DNA from 3 places in the Stenotrophomonas sp. YJH_SMC_32 genome. Region 1 is predicted to be linked to each of the others. Evidence: predicted binding sites of a transcription regulator. Region 1 holds the regulator's gene; each other region holds the start of a gene.

Region 1 (4,947 bases):
GGCGCGCGGTGGCGATGTCCAGGGTGGACACGGCGCGGTCCAGTTCCTCGTCGCGCAGGCGCGCACGCAGGGTCTTGAGCCGGTTGCGTGACAGCACCAGTTCGCCGATCAGATTGACGATCGCGTCCAGGCGCTTGGTGTCCACGCGCACGGTGTGTTCGGCCTCGGCCAGCGGCTTGGCGGCCGGCTTGGTCGCCGCTGCAGTTGCCGGTGCGGCCGGTGCGGCCAGTGGGCGTGGTGCCGCGATCGGTGCGGGCGCTACCGCAGCGATGGGCTTGGCGCCGGGTGCGGCGCCACCGTGCAGCTGGTCGAGCAGGGCTTCGAACTCGTCTTCGCTGATCAGGCCGTCGTCAGCCTTCTTTGCCGGCGCGACCGCAGTCGGCGCGTTACCACCGTGCAGCTGGTCGAGCAGGGCCTCGAATTCGTCGTCGGTGATCAGGTCGCCGCTACCGGCCGCCGCTACGGCGGTCGGGGCGGCCGGCGCGGTGGCGCCTCCGTGCATGTCGAACTGGGCGATCAGCTCCGGCGGCGCATAGCCCGGCTCGGTGCCGGAGGAAACTGCATCCAGCATCGCTTGCAGGTAGTCCAGCGATTGCTGGGCGGCATCGAAGTGATGGGCCTGCAGCACGGCCTGGCCCGCGCGCGCGATGCCCAGCGCTTCTTCGGCGGCGTGGCACAACTCGACCATGGCGGTGACGCCGAGGAAGCCGGCGCCGCCCTTGAGCGTGTGGTAGCCCCGGAACACCGCGTTGAGCTGCTCGGTGTCCTGTGGTGCCTGCTCCAGCGACACCAGCTGTTCGCCCAGGCGATCCAGGATTTCCTGCGCCTCGATGATGAAATCGGCAGTGATGTCGTCGGATACCGCGCTCATGCTTACAGCCCCAGGTCCGACAGCAGGTCGTCGGCGTCGTTCTGCGAGACCGCGTGGCGGTCCAGTCCCTTCAGTGCCGGCCCGGCCAGTTCCGGATCGGTGCGATGCTGTTCCGGCGGCAGGCCGAGCGCGCCGAAGCCCTCATGCACACGGCGGACGATGCCGACCACGCGACGGATGATCTGCCCCGTCAGGTCCTGGTAGCTCTGGGTCAGGGCGATCTCGGTGAGGTTGTGGCGGATGCGCTCGAGCTGTGCATCCTGGCCGGGCTGCAGGCCTTCGGCGCGCAGCTGTTCGGTCAGGCTGCGGCATTCCTCGGCCAGGTCCAGGGTGCGGTGCGTCGCCTGTTCGGTCATCGCCACCACGTGGTCCAGGCGTGCGCAGGCATCGTCCAGTTCGCCGGCCTCGCTGGGCACGGTCGGCAGTTCACCCAGGGCCTGCCCGAGCTCGCGGGCCAGCCGCGAGAGGCCGCTCATCATCGGCTGCGTGCGCAGCGCGACCAGTCCGTCGATGCGTTGCCGCCAGGCGGTTTCGTCACCGGACTCCAGTGCGTCCAGTGCTTCCTGCAGGCGCAGGGCGAGGGCATTCCTGTCGACCGTGGTATCCATCAGGCACTGGCCGCCAGGCGTTCGAAGATCTTGCCGAGCTTCTCTTCCAGCGTCTGCGCGGTGAACGGCTTGATGATGTAGCCGTTCACGCCGTTCTGGGCCGCTTCGATGATCTGCTCGCGCTTGGCTTCGGCGGTGACCATCAGCACCGGCAGGGTCTTCAGCTTGGCGTCGGCACGAATCGCCTTGAGCAGCTCGATGCCGGTCATTACCGGCATGTTCCAGTCGGTGACCACGAAATCGAACGGCTGGCTCTGCAGCAGCGACAGCGCGGCATGCCCGTCCTCGGCTTCGGCGGTGTTGGTGAAGCCCAGATCGCCCAGCAGGTTCTTGACGATGCGACGCATGGTCGAGAAGTCGTCGACGATCAGGATGCGCATGTTCTTGTTCAAAGCAGAGTTCCTTTGTTGTTCATTCCGGGCGGCCGGGGGCAGCTGCCTCGGGGATGTTCATTCTTCGAGGCCGGCGTCGACGGCCTCGAATACCTTCAGCCGGCCGCGCAGGCGCAGCACGGCCTGGCCGTGGATCTGGCAGACCCGCGACTCGCTTACGCCTAGCACCGCGCCGATCTCCTTCAGGTTGAGTTCCTGCTCGTAGTAGAGCGAGAGCACCAGCTGTTCGCGCTCGGGCAGATGGCCGATGGCCTTGCCCAGCTCGCGGCCGAACTCGCTGCGCTCCAGCACCTGCTGCGGGGTCGGGCCACCCTGTGCGACCGTGTCCAGCTCGCCCTGGTCCTCAATGCGCGACTCCAGGCTCAGCACCTGGCCACGCGCGGCGTCTTCCATCAGGCGCAGGTATTCGGGCAGTGGCATCTCCATCGCGGCGGCCACTTCGGTGGCGCTGGCGGCGCGGCCGCTGCTCTGTTCCAGGCGGCGGATGGTGGCCGCAGCATCGCGTGCACGGCGGTGCACCGAGCGCGGCACCCAGTCGCCACGGCGGATCTCGTCGATCATCGAGCCACGGATACGGATCGAGGCATAGGTCTCGAACGAGGCGCCCTGGTCGGCGTCGTAGCTGCGCGAAGCCTCGATCAGGCCCATCATGCCAGCCTGGATCAGGTCGTCGACTTCGACGCTGGCCGGCAGGCGCGCGGCCAGATGGTGGGCGATGCGCCGCACCAGGTCCGAGTGCTGGGCGATGACGTCGTTGGCCGCCGAGCGCTGGACTTCCCTGTACTGGGCCGCGCCCTTCATGCCGCCACCCCGCGCTGCTTGAGGATGCGTTCGAGGAAGAACTCGACGCCGCCGCGTGGTTCGGTCGGCGCCTGCCAGCGGGCCGTGCGGCGCGCGATCTCGGTAATCGCCAGTGCGGACGGGCTGGACGGGTAGGCCTTCACCACCGGCTGCTGGCGCTGCACCGACAGGCGCAGCCAGTCATCCTGCGGCACGCAGCCCAGGTAGTTCAGCGAGACATCGGCGAGGAACTTCTCGCAGACGCGGGTCAGCTTCTCGTACAGCACGCGGCCCTCATTGGGGTCGCGCACCATGTTGGCCACCACCTGGATGCGGTCCACGCCCCGTTCACGCGAGAGCACCTTGATCAGCGCGTAGGCGTCGGTGATTGAAGCCGGCTCGTCACAGACCACGACCACGGTGTCCTGCGCGGCCTGGCAGAAGGTCAGCACGCCGTCGGTGATGCCCGCGGCGGTGTCCACCACCATGATGTCCAGCTCGCGCTCCAGCTCGGAGAACACGTTGACCAGGCCGACGTGCTCGGCCGGGGCCAGCTCGGCCATGTGCCGGCGGCCGGACGCGGCCGGGACCACCAGCACGCCGTTCGGGCCTTCGACGATGACATCGTCCAGCGAGCAGCGGCCGGCCACCAGGTCGGCCAGCGTAAAGGTGGGGTTCAAGCCCAGGATCACGTCGATGTTGGCCAGGCCGAGGTCGGCGTCCAGCAGCAGCGTGCGCTTGCCCATGCCGGCCAGCGCCACGGCCAGGTTGGCCGACACGTTGGTCTTGCCCACGCCGCCCTTGCCGCCGGTCACGGCGATGGTGCGCACAGGGCCGAGCGGCTCGCTGCGGGTGGCCGACAGCGGGAAGGTCTTGGTCAGCTTGGCGTACTCACGCGACGGCATGGTTCAACTCCGGGTTGCAGGGCATATCGGCCGCTCGGCGCAAATCTTCAAGGCGAAGTACGAGATTGGCCGCACTTGCCCGGTGCAGGTCGTCCGGAACGTCCTGGCCATCGGTCACCCAGGTGATCGGCAGGGCATGGTCCACGGCCACCGACAGGGCGTTGCCGAAGCGGCCGGTTTCGTCCAGCTTGCTCAGCACCAGGCCCTGCAGGTTGGCGGCACCGAAGCGGCGGACCACCTCGTCCATGTCGCCGAAGCTGGTGTTGGCCGGCAGCACCAGCAGGGTGCGCACCTGGCGGGCGGCGCGCAGCCACTGCAGCTGGGCGGCCAGCGCGCGGTCGCGCGGGCCCAGCCCGGCGGTGTCGATCAGTACCAGCTTGTAGTCCTTCAGGCGTTCCAGCAGCTGGTCCAGGTCGGTGCCGCTGTTGGCCTCGTGGACGGCGATGCCGAGCTGCCTGCCATAGCCATACAGCTGCTCGCGGGCGCCGATGCGGGTGGTGTCGGTGGTGACCAGGGCGACGTCACGCGGCGCGTGCTTCTCGGCGAAGCGCGAGGCCAGCTTGGCGATGGTGGTGGTCTTGCCGGCGCCGGTCGGGCCTACCAGCGCGATCACGCCGCCTTCCTCCAGCGGGTCGACCGGGGCGATCGGCAGCTTGCGCGAGATCAGCCCCAGCATCAGGCCGCGGCCTCGGTGCGCCTCGGTCTCCAGCGGAATCTGCATGGCGACGTCGCGGGCCAGGCCAGCATCGAAGCCGTACTCGTCCATCAGGTCCAGCGCGGTGGCGCGCACCGGGCAGCCGCGCAGGCGCTCGTCGGTGAAGCGGTTCATTTCGCGCTCGATCACCTGGCGCATGCCGGCCACTTCCTGGCGCAGCTGGCGGATCTCGGCGTCGTCCTGGGCGACCACGGTCAGGACCGGGGCTGGGGCGAGCGTCGGCGTCGGCGCGGTTTCGACGGTGGCATCGGCCAGCGCCGGTTCGCTTGCGGCGACCTCCGGCCGCGTTTCGGCCAGGGCTGCGGTCGGCAGCGGCGGCGGCTGCACGGCCGGGGCCGCGCTTTCGTGATGCGCCTCGTGCGGCGGGTCGATCTGGAAGCGGGCGCGGTTGGCCGGCGTGGCGCTGGCGGGTGCCGGTGCGACGATGGCTTCGGCGAACGGGGCGAAGATCTGGTCCGGCAGCGCCGGCTCATTGACGGCGGCGCGTGCCAGCGTGGCGGCGAAGCCGGTGCTGCCGCGGGTCGGCACGATCTCGTCGGCGCTGTCCAGGGTGCGGCCGGTAGCGCCCACTGCTGCACGGGCGAGGGCGGCCACCGCCGAGGTGGTCGCGGCAATCGGTTCCGGTGCCGGGGTGCTGCTGCGGCGGCGGGTGACGGCGGCGATCACCGCGTCGGCG
Region 2 (4,947 bases), on a different contig from region 1:
CTGCGCCTGCAGCGCAGGCATCGCGCGCTGTGCGCGGGGGCTCAACTGCAGGATGCGTTCACGTCCGTCGTCGCCGCTGGACGCGTGCAGCCAACCATCACGCACCATCGCCGCCGCGGTCTGGCTGAGCGCCGAATGGCTGAGCCCGCAGGCCGATGCCAGGTCCTTGATCCGGCAGGGGCCCTGCGCCATCAGCGTGCGCAGCACCGGCGTGTAGCGGGGCCGGTAGTCCAGTTGCAGGTCCCGGTAGGCGTGCTCGACCGCCGGGTCCAGCTGGTCGAGCAGGGCGCGCAGCAATGTGCCGAGCGTGGCGTGTTGGAGATCCATGACCAGGATGATATATAAGCGCTTATATATCTTCAACGCGGAGGTGGTTGATGGCCGTGTCCTGGATGCTCGCTGCGTTGCTGGCAGCGGCCTGCCCGGCGCAGGACGGAGTGCTGCGCGCGGCGGCCACCGCCGTGCAGGCGCAGTACCTTGACGAGGCGGCCGGCGCCCGTATCGCCGATGCCCTGCGCACCTGGTCGGTGCAGCAGCGCTATGCGGACAGCTGTTCGGATCCGGTTGCGTTCAGCGCACGCCTGAACCAGGACCTGGACATGTTCGATGGCCACTTCCACGTTGAACGCGTGGACGCAGCGGCCGGCCAGGACGATTGGTTGATGGCCTGGCGCGCCGATGCCCGCAGCAATGGTGCCGGCGTGCGCGAGGTGCGGGTGATGGAGGGCAACATTGGCTACCTGCGCCTGAGTACCTTCTATCCGCTGGATCTGGCGCGCCCGAAGTTCGCTGCGGCCCTTTCCCTGCTGGCCGACACCGATGGCCTGGTGCTGGATCTGCGCCAGAACGGGGGCGGCGACGATGCAAGTGCCGACCTGCTGGTACGCACGCTGCTGGACGCGAAGATCGACGCGGTGCAGCAGCTGGACCAGCGCGGCCGGCGCACGCCGGTACCGCTGCCGCCTGCCAGCCTGCCTGCGTACCTGAAACCGCTGGTGGTGCTGATCGACCGCCGCACCGGTTCGGCGGCCGAGTTCGTCGCCTATTCGCTGCAGGCACTGGGCCGCGCGCGGATTGTCGGCACGCGCAGTGGCGGTGCCGCGCATATGTTTGGTGATCCTGTGCTGCTGCCCGATGGCTATCAGATCAGTATTCCCGACCGGCAACCCATCAATCTGCGTACCGGTGGAAACTGGGAACGTAATGGCGTGAGGCCTGATGTGGCCGGCGGCGACGATCCGCTGTTCATCGCGCGGCAACTGCTGGCGCCTGCGAAGTCGTCAAGATGAACGCACGATTGCATGGCTGTCCTATCGCGGATGCGCGATTGCATGCCTAGAATCGAAGCATCCCGGTAGTTCCCGGGCGCTTCGAGTGAATGGACTCAATGAAGATTCTGTTGACCGGCAGTTCCGGCCGCATCGGGCGCGCGATCTTCGGTGCGTTGGCGGCCGCCCACGAAGTGGTGGGGCTGGACCGCAGTCCGTTTGCCACCACGCGCATCATTGCCGATGTTAGCGATCGGCAGGCCGTCGCGCGCGCGGTGCAGGGCATGGATGCAGTCATCCATACCGCGGCCCTGCATGCCCCGCATGTCGGCCTGGTGCCGGATGCGGTGTTCCAGCAGATCAACGTGGAGGCCACCGCACACCTGCTGCAGGCTGCACGCGAAGCAGGAGCACGGCGCTTCGTGCTGACCAGCACCACTGCGTTGTATGGCCATGCCGTGGTGGCCGGTGGCTGCCGTTGGATCGACGAAGACACCGAGCCGCTGCCGCGCACGATCTACCACCGTACCAAGCTGCAGGCAGAGACCCTGGCCGAAGCCGCCGCCACGCCGGGCTTCAGCGTTCGCGTGCTGCGCATGGGCCGGTGTTTCCCGGAACCGCCCGAACGGATGGCGATGTTCCGCCTGCATCGCGGCATCGACGCCCGCGATGTGGCCAGCGCACATGCTGCACTGCTGCTCGACGAAGGCGCCCCGTTCGCGCGCTACCTCGCCTGTGCGCCGACGCCGTTCCGGCGCGAGGACTGCCTGGAGCTGGCCACGCACCCGCGCAGCGTGCTGGCCCGTCGCGCGCCGCAGCTGCTGGCCGAGTTCGAACGCCGTGGTTGGCCGCTGCCATTGAGCATCGACCGTGTCTACGACAGTGCCCGCCTGCGCAGCGAGCTGGGCTGGCAGCCGTGCTTCGGGCCGGACGACGTGCTGCAGCAGTATGCCGTCGGCAGCATCGAGGTACTGCCGCGGGCACAGTGGATCAAGGACCGCGTGGCCGAGTGAGGGCATCGCGAGGGGGGCGCTGAGCCGAGCCTGAGCGGATTCAGGAATGTGCAGGCCGCCCGCCTCAACCTCGTTGGCGGGCGGCCGCTAACCCAGTGCGCTTCCAGCGCCGGGCGCGCCCCGGCTGCCGGTGGCCTGCGCGACGGATCGCGCGCCTGCGCGGTGCCCTCGTGGTGCCGGTCGTCCTGAACTGCTTGCGGACCCTCCCATGTCTTCTTCCCGCTCTGCCACTGCCCAACGCCCGGGCAGCATCGCCCACAAGTTGATGCTGGGCACTGCCGTGATCGCGCTGCTGTGCTTCGGCCTGACCGCCTTCCTGATCTACCGACAGGCCAGCGCCAGTCTGATCAGCGCCTCGCGCCAGACCATGACCAGCGAGGCCAACGCCGAGGCGCGCCAGGTGGCGGCTGATCTGGGCACCGCTTTCGCCAGCAATGACGCCATGGTCGAGGCCGTGCTGGCCCAGCGTGCCCGTGGTGACATACCCGACCGCGCCAGCCTGGCGGCGGTGCTCGGCGAACAGCTGCGTGCTCATCCTCAATGGCTGGGCAAGAGCACCATGTGGGAGGCCGATGCCTTTGACGGCAAGGATGCGGAGTTCGTCAATACCGAAGCACACGATGCCACCGGCCGCTACATGAGCTACTGGGCCTGGCAAGACGGCAAACCGCAGCAATCGGTGATGACGGACTACACCGAGACTGCCAGCGGTTCCGGTGACTGGTACATGGTGCCCAGCCGCGACAAGCTGCCCAAGGTCAGCGAACCTTACGCCTATGACATCGCCGGCCAGAAGGTGCTCATGAGCACCCTGAGCACGCCGATCATCGAGCACGACAGGTTCCTCGGTGTATTCACCGTCGACTTCTCGCTGGCAGCGCTGCAGAAGCACCTGGCAACGCTGAAGCCGATGGGGGCTGGCCGCGTCGAACTGCTGTCGCCGAAGGGCGTGGTGCTGGCCTCGGCCAATGCCGCCGAGATCGGCAAGCCGCGCAACGATGCCCTGACCCGCACCATGCTGGCCGACATCGCCGCCGACCGTCCGTTCGAGGCCTTCAGCCCCGATGCGGCCGGCAATGTACGCGTGTATGTGCCGCTGCGCGTGGGCGACGCCCCGCAACGCTTCGCGCTGGGCGTGGTGATGCCGCATGCGGTGATCGTGTCTGAGGCACGCCAGCTGCTGTGGCTGACCCTGCTGGTCGGCGTGATCGCCGCGCTGACCCTCAGCGCCGGTGTCTACGTGCTGCTGCGCCGCTTGGCGATCCGCCCGTTGGCCGAAGCGGTGCGCGTGGCCGGTGATGTCGCCGCCGGCAAGCTGGACAGCACGCTGCCGGCGCGCAGCAACGACGAAGTGGGGCGCCTGCTGGACGCGATGCAGGGCATGCGTGGGCAGTTGCAGTCGGTGATGGCTGCGCAGGCCGAAATGGCGCGCCGCCACGATGCCGGTGAACTCAGCTATCGCATGGATGCTGCGGCCTTCCCGGGCGAGTACGGCCGCATGGTGGCCGACAGCAACCAGCTGGTGGCCTCCAGCAATGCGGTCACCCAGCGCCTGGTTGAAGTGATGCAGCGCTATGCCGTTGGCGACCTCAGCGTGGACATGGAAGCGCTGCCGGGCGAGAAGGCGGCGTTCACTGCCGCAATGGCGACCACCAAGCGCAACCTGGCTGCGATCAACGAGCAGATCCAGCAGCTGGCCGCCGCCGCCGCCGCCGGTGACTTCGCCGTGCGCGGTGATGCACTGCGCTTCGACCATGATTTCCGCCGCATGGTGGAGACGCTGAACACAATGATGCAGGTCAGCGACCACAACCTGGCGGCACTGTCGACGCTGCTGCGCGCGATCGCCGCCGGTGACCTCAGTGCCCGCATGCAGGGCGACTTCCACGGCGTGTTTGCGGTGATGCGCGACGATGCCAACAGCACCGTGCAGCAGCTGATCCAGATCGTCGGCCAGATCCAGCAGTCGGCGGCCAGCATCCGCCTGGCCGCCGGTGAGATCGCCGCTGGCAACAGCGACCTGTCGCGCCGCACCGAACAGCAGGCCGCCAACCTGGAAGAAACCGCCGCGTCGATGGAAGAACTGACCTCCACCGTGCGCCAGAATGCCGACCATGCGCTGCAGGCAAACACGCTGGCCGGTTCCGCAGCGGGCGTGGCCAGCGAAGGCGGCCAGGTGGTCAGCCAGGTGGTGCACACCATGGAGCAGATCGAGGCGTCTTCGCAGCGTATCGCCGAGATCATCTCGGTGATCGATGGCATCGCGTTCCAGACCAACATCCTGGCGCTGAACGCGGCAGTGGAAGCTGCGCGCGCCGGTGAACAGGGCCGTGGCTTCGCAGTGGTGGCCAGTGAAGTGCGGGCGCTGGCGCAGCGCTCGGCGGGTGCTGCAAAGGAGATCAAGGAGCTGATCGACGCCTCGGTGGCCCAGGTCGGTGCCGGTGCGCAGCTGGTGCACGGTGCGGGGCGCACCATGCAGGACATCGTCGGTCAGGTCGGCCGGGTCAACGAAATCATGGCCGAGATCTCGGCCGCGTCGCGCGAACAGTCGGCCGGCATCGAGCAGGTCAACCAGACCGTAGTGCAGATGGACGAAACCACTCAGCAGAACGCCGCGCTGGTGGAGGAAGCCAGTGCCGCCGCCCGTGCGATGGAGGAGCAGGCCG
Region 3 (4,947 bases), on a different contig from region 1:
CTTCATCGACGACCCGCTGCGACTGCGTCTGCGTTATGCGGATGACGGCGCCGATCCGGCGGTCGATCCCGAGCTGCGCCTGCGCGCGGAAACCCCAACCGATCGCACCGAGTTCCGCGCGGAGAGCCGCTCGGCGGTGACCGATCCGGAGATCCATCGCGCACTGGAATCGGTCGAGCGAGACCGGTTCGCCGCCTCGTACTTCGGCTACGGCCGCAGTGACGCACTGCCGCGAGGCCGTTCCTCGCTGCGGCTGACCGTGCTGGAGGTCGATCCGGCGTTGGCCGGCCGTGCGGCCTCGGTGGACCTGCTGCCGCCGATGGACGTGCTGAAGCTGACCGACCTCGACTACCTCTGGCTGTGGCCGTTCTTCTTCTGGAAGATGGCGGCGCTGTTGCTGATGATTCCAGGAGCTGCGTTGGCCGTCTTTACTGTGGCATTGCGACGCTGGCAGCGCCGGGCATCATCGCTGCCGACTTCAGCAGCGGATAGGGATTGATCGACTCCCCCTTCCACCACTGCCTCTCCGGCCCCAGCACGTGTACCTCAAAATGCAGATGCGGCGCGTCGGCACTGGCGTTGCCGGTGCTGCCTACATAACCGATCACCTCGCCGCGCTTGATCACCTGCTTCTCGGCCAGGCCATCGGCGTAGCGCTGCAGGTGCGCGTAGTAGTAGCACCAATGCCCGCTGGGCTCGAACTGGTAGATCGTCAGTCCACCGCGCTCGCTGTCGAACAGTTTTTCCACCGTGCCATCGGCCACCGCCAGTACCGGCGTACCTGCATCGGCCATGATGTCGATGGCATCGTGTACGCGGCCCTCGCTGCGTGCATCGGTGAAGGTATCGCGCAGCTGCGAGGGCAGGATGCCCTGCACGGGCAGCAGCAGGCCGGACGGTGCACCGGCAGCCTGCGCGGCCGGCGGCGCGGTGGAGGCGGGTGGGGCTGTTGCGCCTGGCGCTAACGGTTCCGTCACCGGCGCGGCGGCCACCGTCGATGGCGCTTCCGGCAGCGCGTCGGTCACCGGCTCATCCATTTCGCGGTGCAGCCACCAACCTGCACCCAATCCCAGCAGAACACCCAGCACGATCAGTTGCGAAAGACGCATCGACTCACTCCTGCATCACGACAGGCACCGAGGTGTCCACTGCGTCGGCCACGCGCAGTGCATCCCAGTTGGTCATGCGTACGCAGCCATGCGACTCGGTCTTGCCCACGTGGCCGGGTTCAGGCGTGCCATGCAAGCCGTAATGCGGCTTGGACAGATCGATCCAGACCCGGCCGACCGGATTGTTCGGGCCGGGCGGCAGCGTGGCTTTCTTTTCCCCCTTGCGGGCATCCCAGAACAGCTTGGGGTTGTAGTGGAACGGCGGGTCGCGGTAAACGCCCAGGATCTTCCATTCGCCGATCGGCAGCGGGTCGTGCTGGCTGCCGGATGACACCGGCACCTGCGCGATCAGCTTGCCCTGCGCGTCCAGTAGCTGCAGCGTGGAGTCGGATTTGTCGACCACGATCCTGGCGGCCTTCGGCAATGCGGCCGGGGCGATGTTGGGGACCTGGATGCGGCTGCCAGCCCTGGTCAGATCCACGCCGGGATTGAGCATCTTCATCAGCTCTGGGGACGCGTGGAAGCGCTCGCCCAGGGCTTCTTCCACATTGCTGTAGCCCAGCGATTTCAGCTTGGCCTGGGCGGCGGGTCCTTTCGGTATCGGCTGGAACGGGCCGGCGACATCCTCAGCAGTCAGCGTGTAGCTGGCCAGCGGCGTGATCGTATCGGCCTGCAGAGCCTTCCAGGTGGCGTCGTCCAGCTCACCCGTTACGGTCAGGCCGTGTGCCGTCTGGAAGCCTGACACCGCCCGCCGCTGGTTGCTGCCTACCTCACCATCAATCTGGCCCGGAGAGAAGTTCGCACGATCCAGCAGCACCTGGGCATGCAGTGCGGAGCGCACTGCGGTGTCCGGGCCAGCCTTCTCGGCAATGGGGGCGGGCAGGTTGGGCGGCGGCGCCTGCGCGAAGGCCGGCGACGCCAGCAGCGAGATTGCGAGCAGGGTGGATCGAGACACAGATGAGCGCATTGGGATCTCCAGCAGGTACGCCGCCACCTTGCCCGCAGGCGGCGCCGAGCCGCCGTGAAAGGGATCTGATGCCCGCATGAGCAGGCATGTCATTGCGGCCGGTTGCCAGCGGCAGGTGTCGCTGGGACGGGGGCTCACCAAGGTGAACGGTGGCCGACGCCGTCGATGGGCGGCGATCAAGATTGCCTGCCGTGCCGCCGATAAGGCCACATCCCCCCGTTTTGGATACCCCCATGAACTACTTGAGGAACGTCAGGGTTGCCTGGCGTCTTGGGCTGGGCTTTGGCCTGTTGCTGCTGCTGGTTGCCGCCGTAGTGGCCACCGGCGCCACCGCCAGCGTCGTGCAGAAGCGCGCGATGCAGCAGGTGGTCGACGTCAGCGTGGCCAAGGTGCGCCTGTTGTCGCAGATGCTCGACGCCAACAACCAGATGATGGTGGTGCGGCGCGAGATGCTGATCCGCCAGGGCGAAGACCGCGGCAGCGATGAGAAGCGCATTGCCGATCTGGTCAAGCGCTATGAGGCCAGCTGGACCGCCTACCAGGCACTGCCAGGCGATGCGGAGGGCAAGGCCATCGCGGAAACCATCGCGGCCAAGCGTGCCATCGCGCGCCCGCTCAACAAGCAGACCAGCGAACTGATGGAGCAGGGCGACTACCCGGGCGCCGTGGCGCTGACCCTGGGTCCGGTGCAGGAAGCCGCCAACGGCTGGAACAAGGCGCTGTCCGATGGCGTGGACTTCGAGGAGAAGGAAAGCCGTGAGGCTGCCGCCGAGGCGATCCGCCTGGGCGAGCGCAGCCTGCTGCAGCTGCTGGTGCTGGGCGGCGTCGCGCTGCTGGTGGGCATCGGTGCCTCGGTGATGATCGGCCGCAGCCTGACCGGTCCGCTGGCGCGCGCGGTGAACCTGGCCGAGCGCCTGTCCAAGGGACAGCTGGACCAGGAGTTCCGCCTCGGTGGCCGCGACGAGCTGACCCAGCTGGGCGAGGCGATGGCCAGCGTGCGCCAGAGTGTGCAGGCGGCGATCGGCGCGCAGTTGCAGATGGCCGAGCAGCACGAGGCCGGTGCAATCCGCTATCGCATGGACGCCAGTGCGTTCCCCGGTGATTTCGGCCGCATGGTGCAGGCCACCAACAGCCTGGTCGAATCGCACGTGCAGGTGGAACTGCTGATGGCCGAGGTGATGCAGCGTTACGCCATGGGTGACCTCAGCCGCGACCTGCCGGACTACCCGGGTGAGAAGGGCACGCTGACCCGCACCCTGGCGGCGGTGAAGCAGAGCCTGATGGCGATCAACGCGCAGATCGATGAACTGGCCCGTGCCGCACGCGCCGGCGATTTCAGCATGCGTGGCGATGCCGCTGCGTTCCAGTACCAGTTCAAGACGATGGTCGAGCACCTCAACGGCATGATGGCCAGTTCGCAGGCCAGCATCGCCGATGTTTCCGACGTGCTGCGCGCGATCTCGCATGGCGACCTGACCGCACGCATGGAGGGCGAGTACGACGGCGTGTTTGCGCGCATGCGCGACGATGCCAACACCACCACCGCGCAGCTGACCGGCATTGTCCGCGGCATCCAGGTGGCTGCCGACAGCATCAACAACGCGGCCCAGGAACTGGCCGCCGGCAACAACGACCTGTCGCGCCGCACCGAGCAGCAGGCCGCGAATCTGGAAGAAGCGGCCGCGTCGATGGAGGAGCTGACCTCCACCGTACGCCAGAACGCCGAACTGGCGCGTCAGGCCGACAGCGAAGCGCATGCCGCCGGTGCCGCCGTGCGCGAGACCGAGCAGGCGATGGCACAGATGGCATCGGTGATGGGCGAAATCGATCAATCCTCGGCGCGCATCTCGGAAATCTCCACGGTGATCGACGGCATCGCGTTCCAGACCAACATCCTGGCGCTGAATGCCGCAGTGGAAGCTGCGCGTGCAGGCGAGCAGGGCCGTGGCTTTGCCGTGGTCGCCAGCGAAGTGCGCACGCTCGCACAGCGTGCCGGTGTCGCCGCCAAGGAGATCAAGGAACTGATCGAGGACGCCGCTTCCAAGGTGAAGAGTGGCCTGGCGGTGACCGTTGAATCGGAAGCCGCGATCGCACGCGTGGCGCAGGCCAGTTCGCGCACCACCCAGCTGATGAGCGACATCGCAGCGGCCAGCAAGGAGCAGGCCGCCGGCATCGAGCAGGTCAACCAGGTGGTGGTGCAGATGGACCAGGTGACCCAGCAGAACGCCGCGCTTGTGGAAGAAGCCACTGCCGCGAGCCGCGCGCTGGAAGAACAGGCGCATGCACTGACCACGTCAGTGGCGGTATTCCAGCTGGAGCAGGGGCCGCGCATGCCGGTCATGCCGGCGCGGGCGGCGTAAGCGACCTGTAACTGGATACTGGATGGCGCCCTGCCTGCGATGTCCCGCATGCAGGGCGTCGATGCGCCCACCGGAACGATGCCGCGGGCTAGCGCCCGCGGGCTGAGCGTTCGATCAGCCAGCCGGCTGCGTACAGCAACAGCAGTGTTGGCGGAACCAGCACTGCATATGCGGTCGACCAGGGCTTGCCACGCAGCAGGCCGCCTGCGCCGATGGCATCGAGTGCGGCAGACTGCAGGGTGATGGGGAGCGCCATCAGGATATAGGTACCCTTCGGGTCCCCCTCCGACTGCGCGCCGTGAACCAGCCATGCGGTCAACAGCAGGTAGACCACGCAAAGCGCTAGACCGGTCCAGCTCAGGAGTCGCCGCATCTTCATCCGCATGCCCCGGTTCAACGGACGTCGAAGCGGGCCTGCAGCGGCAGGCTCACCTTCCGCAGCAGATCCCGGACCACCACCTGCGCAGTCCACGTGCCTTTGGGATCACCGGCCTCAGCGACGAACTTCAGG

The links. The regulator FliA, encoded in region 1, starts transcription of late flagellar genes. The targets are predictions, from matches to a motif close to TAAAGTTTNNCNNNCNNNGGCCGATAA.
Region 2: a site for FliA is predicted at 2,346-2,372, ahead of AC5P7S_RS02065 (methyl-accepting chemotaxis protein). Genes of this name have one in related genera too.
Region 3: a site for FliA is predicted at 2,254-2,280, ahead of AC5P7S_RS12095 (methyl-accepting chemotaxis protein). Genes of this name have one in related genera too.

Annotation. Positions count from the first base shown of each region.
Region 1 is NZ_JCAFTE010000016.1:29,751-34,697, reverse strand. Features, by position in the region: gene AC5P7S_RS15190 (chemotaxis protein CheA) at 1-871, opposite strand, end outside; gene AC5P7S_RS15185 (protein phosphatase CheZ) at 874-1,479, opposite strand; gene cheY (chemotaxis response regulator CheY) at 1,479-1,871, opposite strand; gene AC5P7S_RS15175 (RNA polymerase sigma factor FliA) at 1,929-2,672, opposite strand; gene AC5P7S_RS15170 (MinD/ParA family ATP-binding protein) at 2,669-3,556, opposite strand; gene flhF (flagellar biosynthesis GTPase FlhF) at 3,543-4,947, opposite strand, start outside.
Region 2 is NZ_JCAFTE010000001.1:442,695-447,641, forward strand. Features, by position in the region: gene AC5P7S_RS02050 (MarR family winged helix-turn-helix transcriptional regulator) at 1-327, opposite strand, end outside; gene AC5P7S_RS02055 (S41 family peptidase) at 378-1,289, shown strand; gene AC5P7S_RS02060 (NAD-dependent epimerase/dehydratase family protein) at 1,388-2,281, shown strand; gene AC5P7S_RS02065 (methyl-accepting chemotaxis protein) at 2,490-4,947, shown strand, end outside.
Region 3 is NZ_JCAFTE010000008.1:86,981-91,927, reverse strand. Features, by position in the region: gene AC5P7S_RS12110 (hypothetical protein) at 1-499, shown strand, start outside; gene AC5P7S_RS12105 (M23 family metallopeptidase) at 429-1,109, opposite strand; gene AC5P7S_RS12100 (L,D-transpeptidase family protein) at 1,114-2,076, opposite strand; gene AC5P7S_RS12095 (methyl-accepting chemotaxis protein) at 2,310-4,436, shown strand; gene AC5P7S_RS12090 (hypothetical protein) at 4,525-4,815, opposite strand; gene AC5P7S_RS12085 (hypothetical protein) at 4,830-4,947, opposite strand, start outside.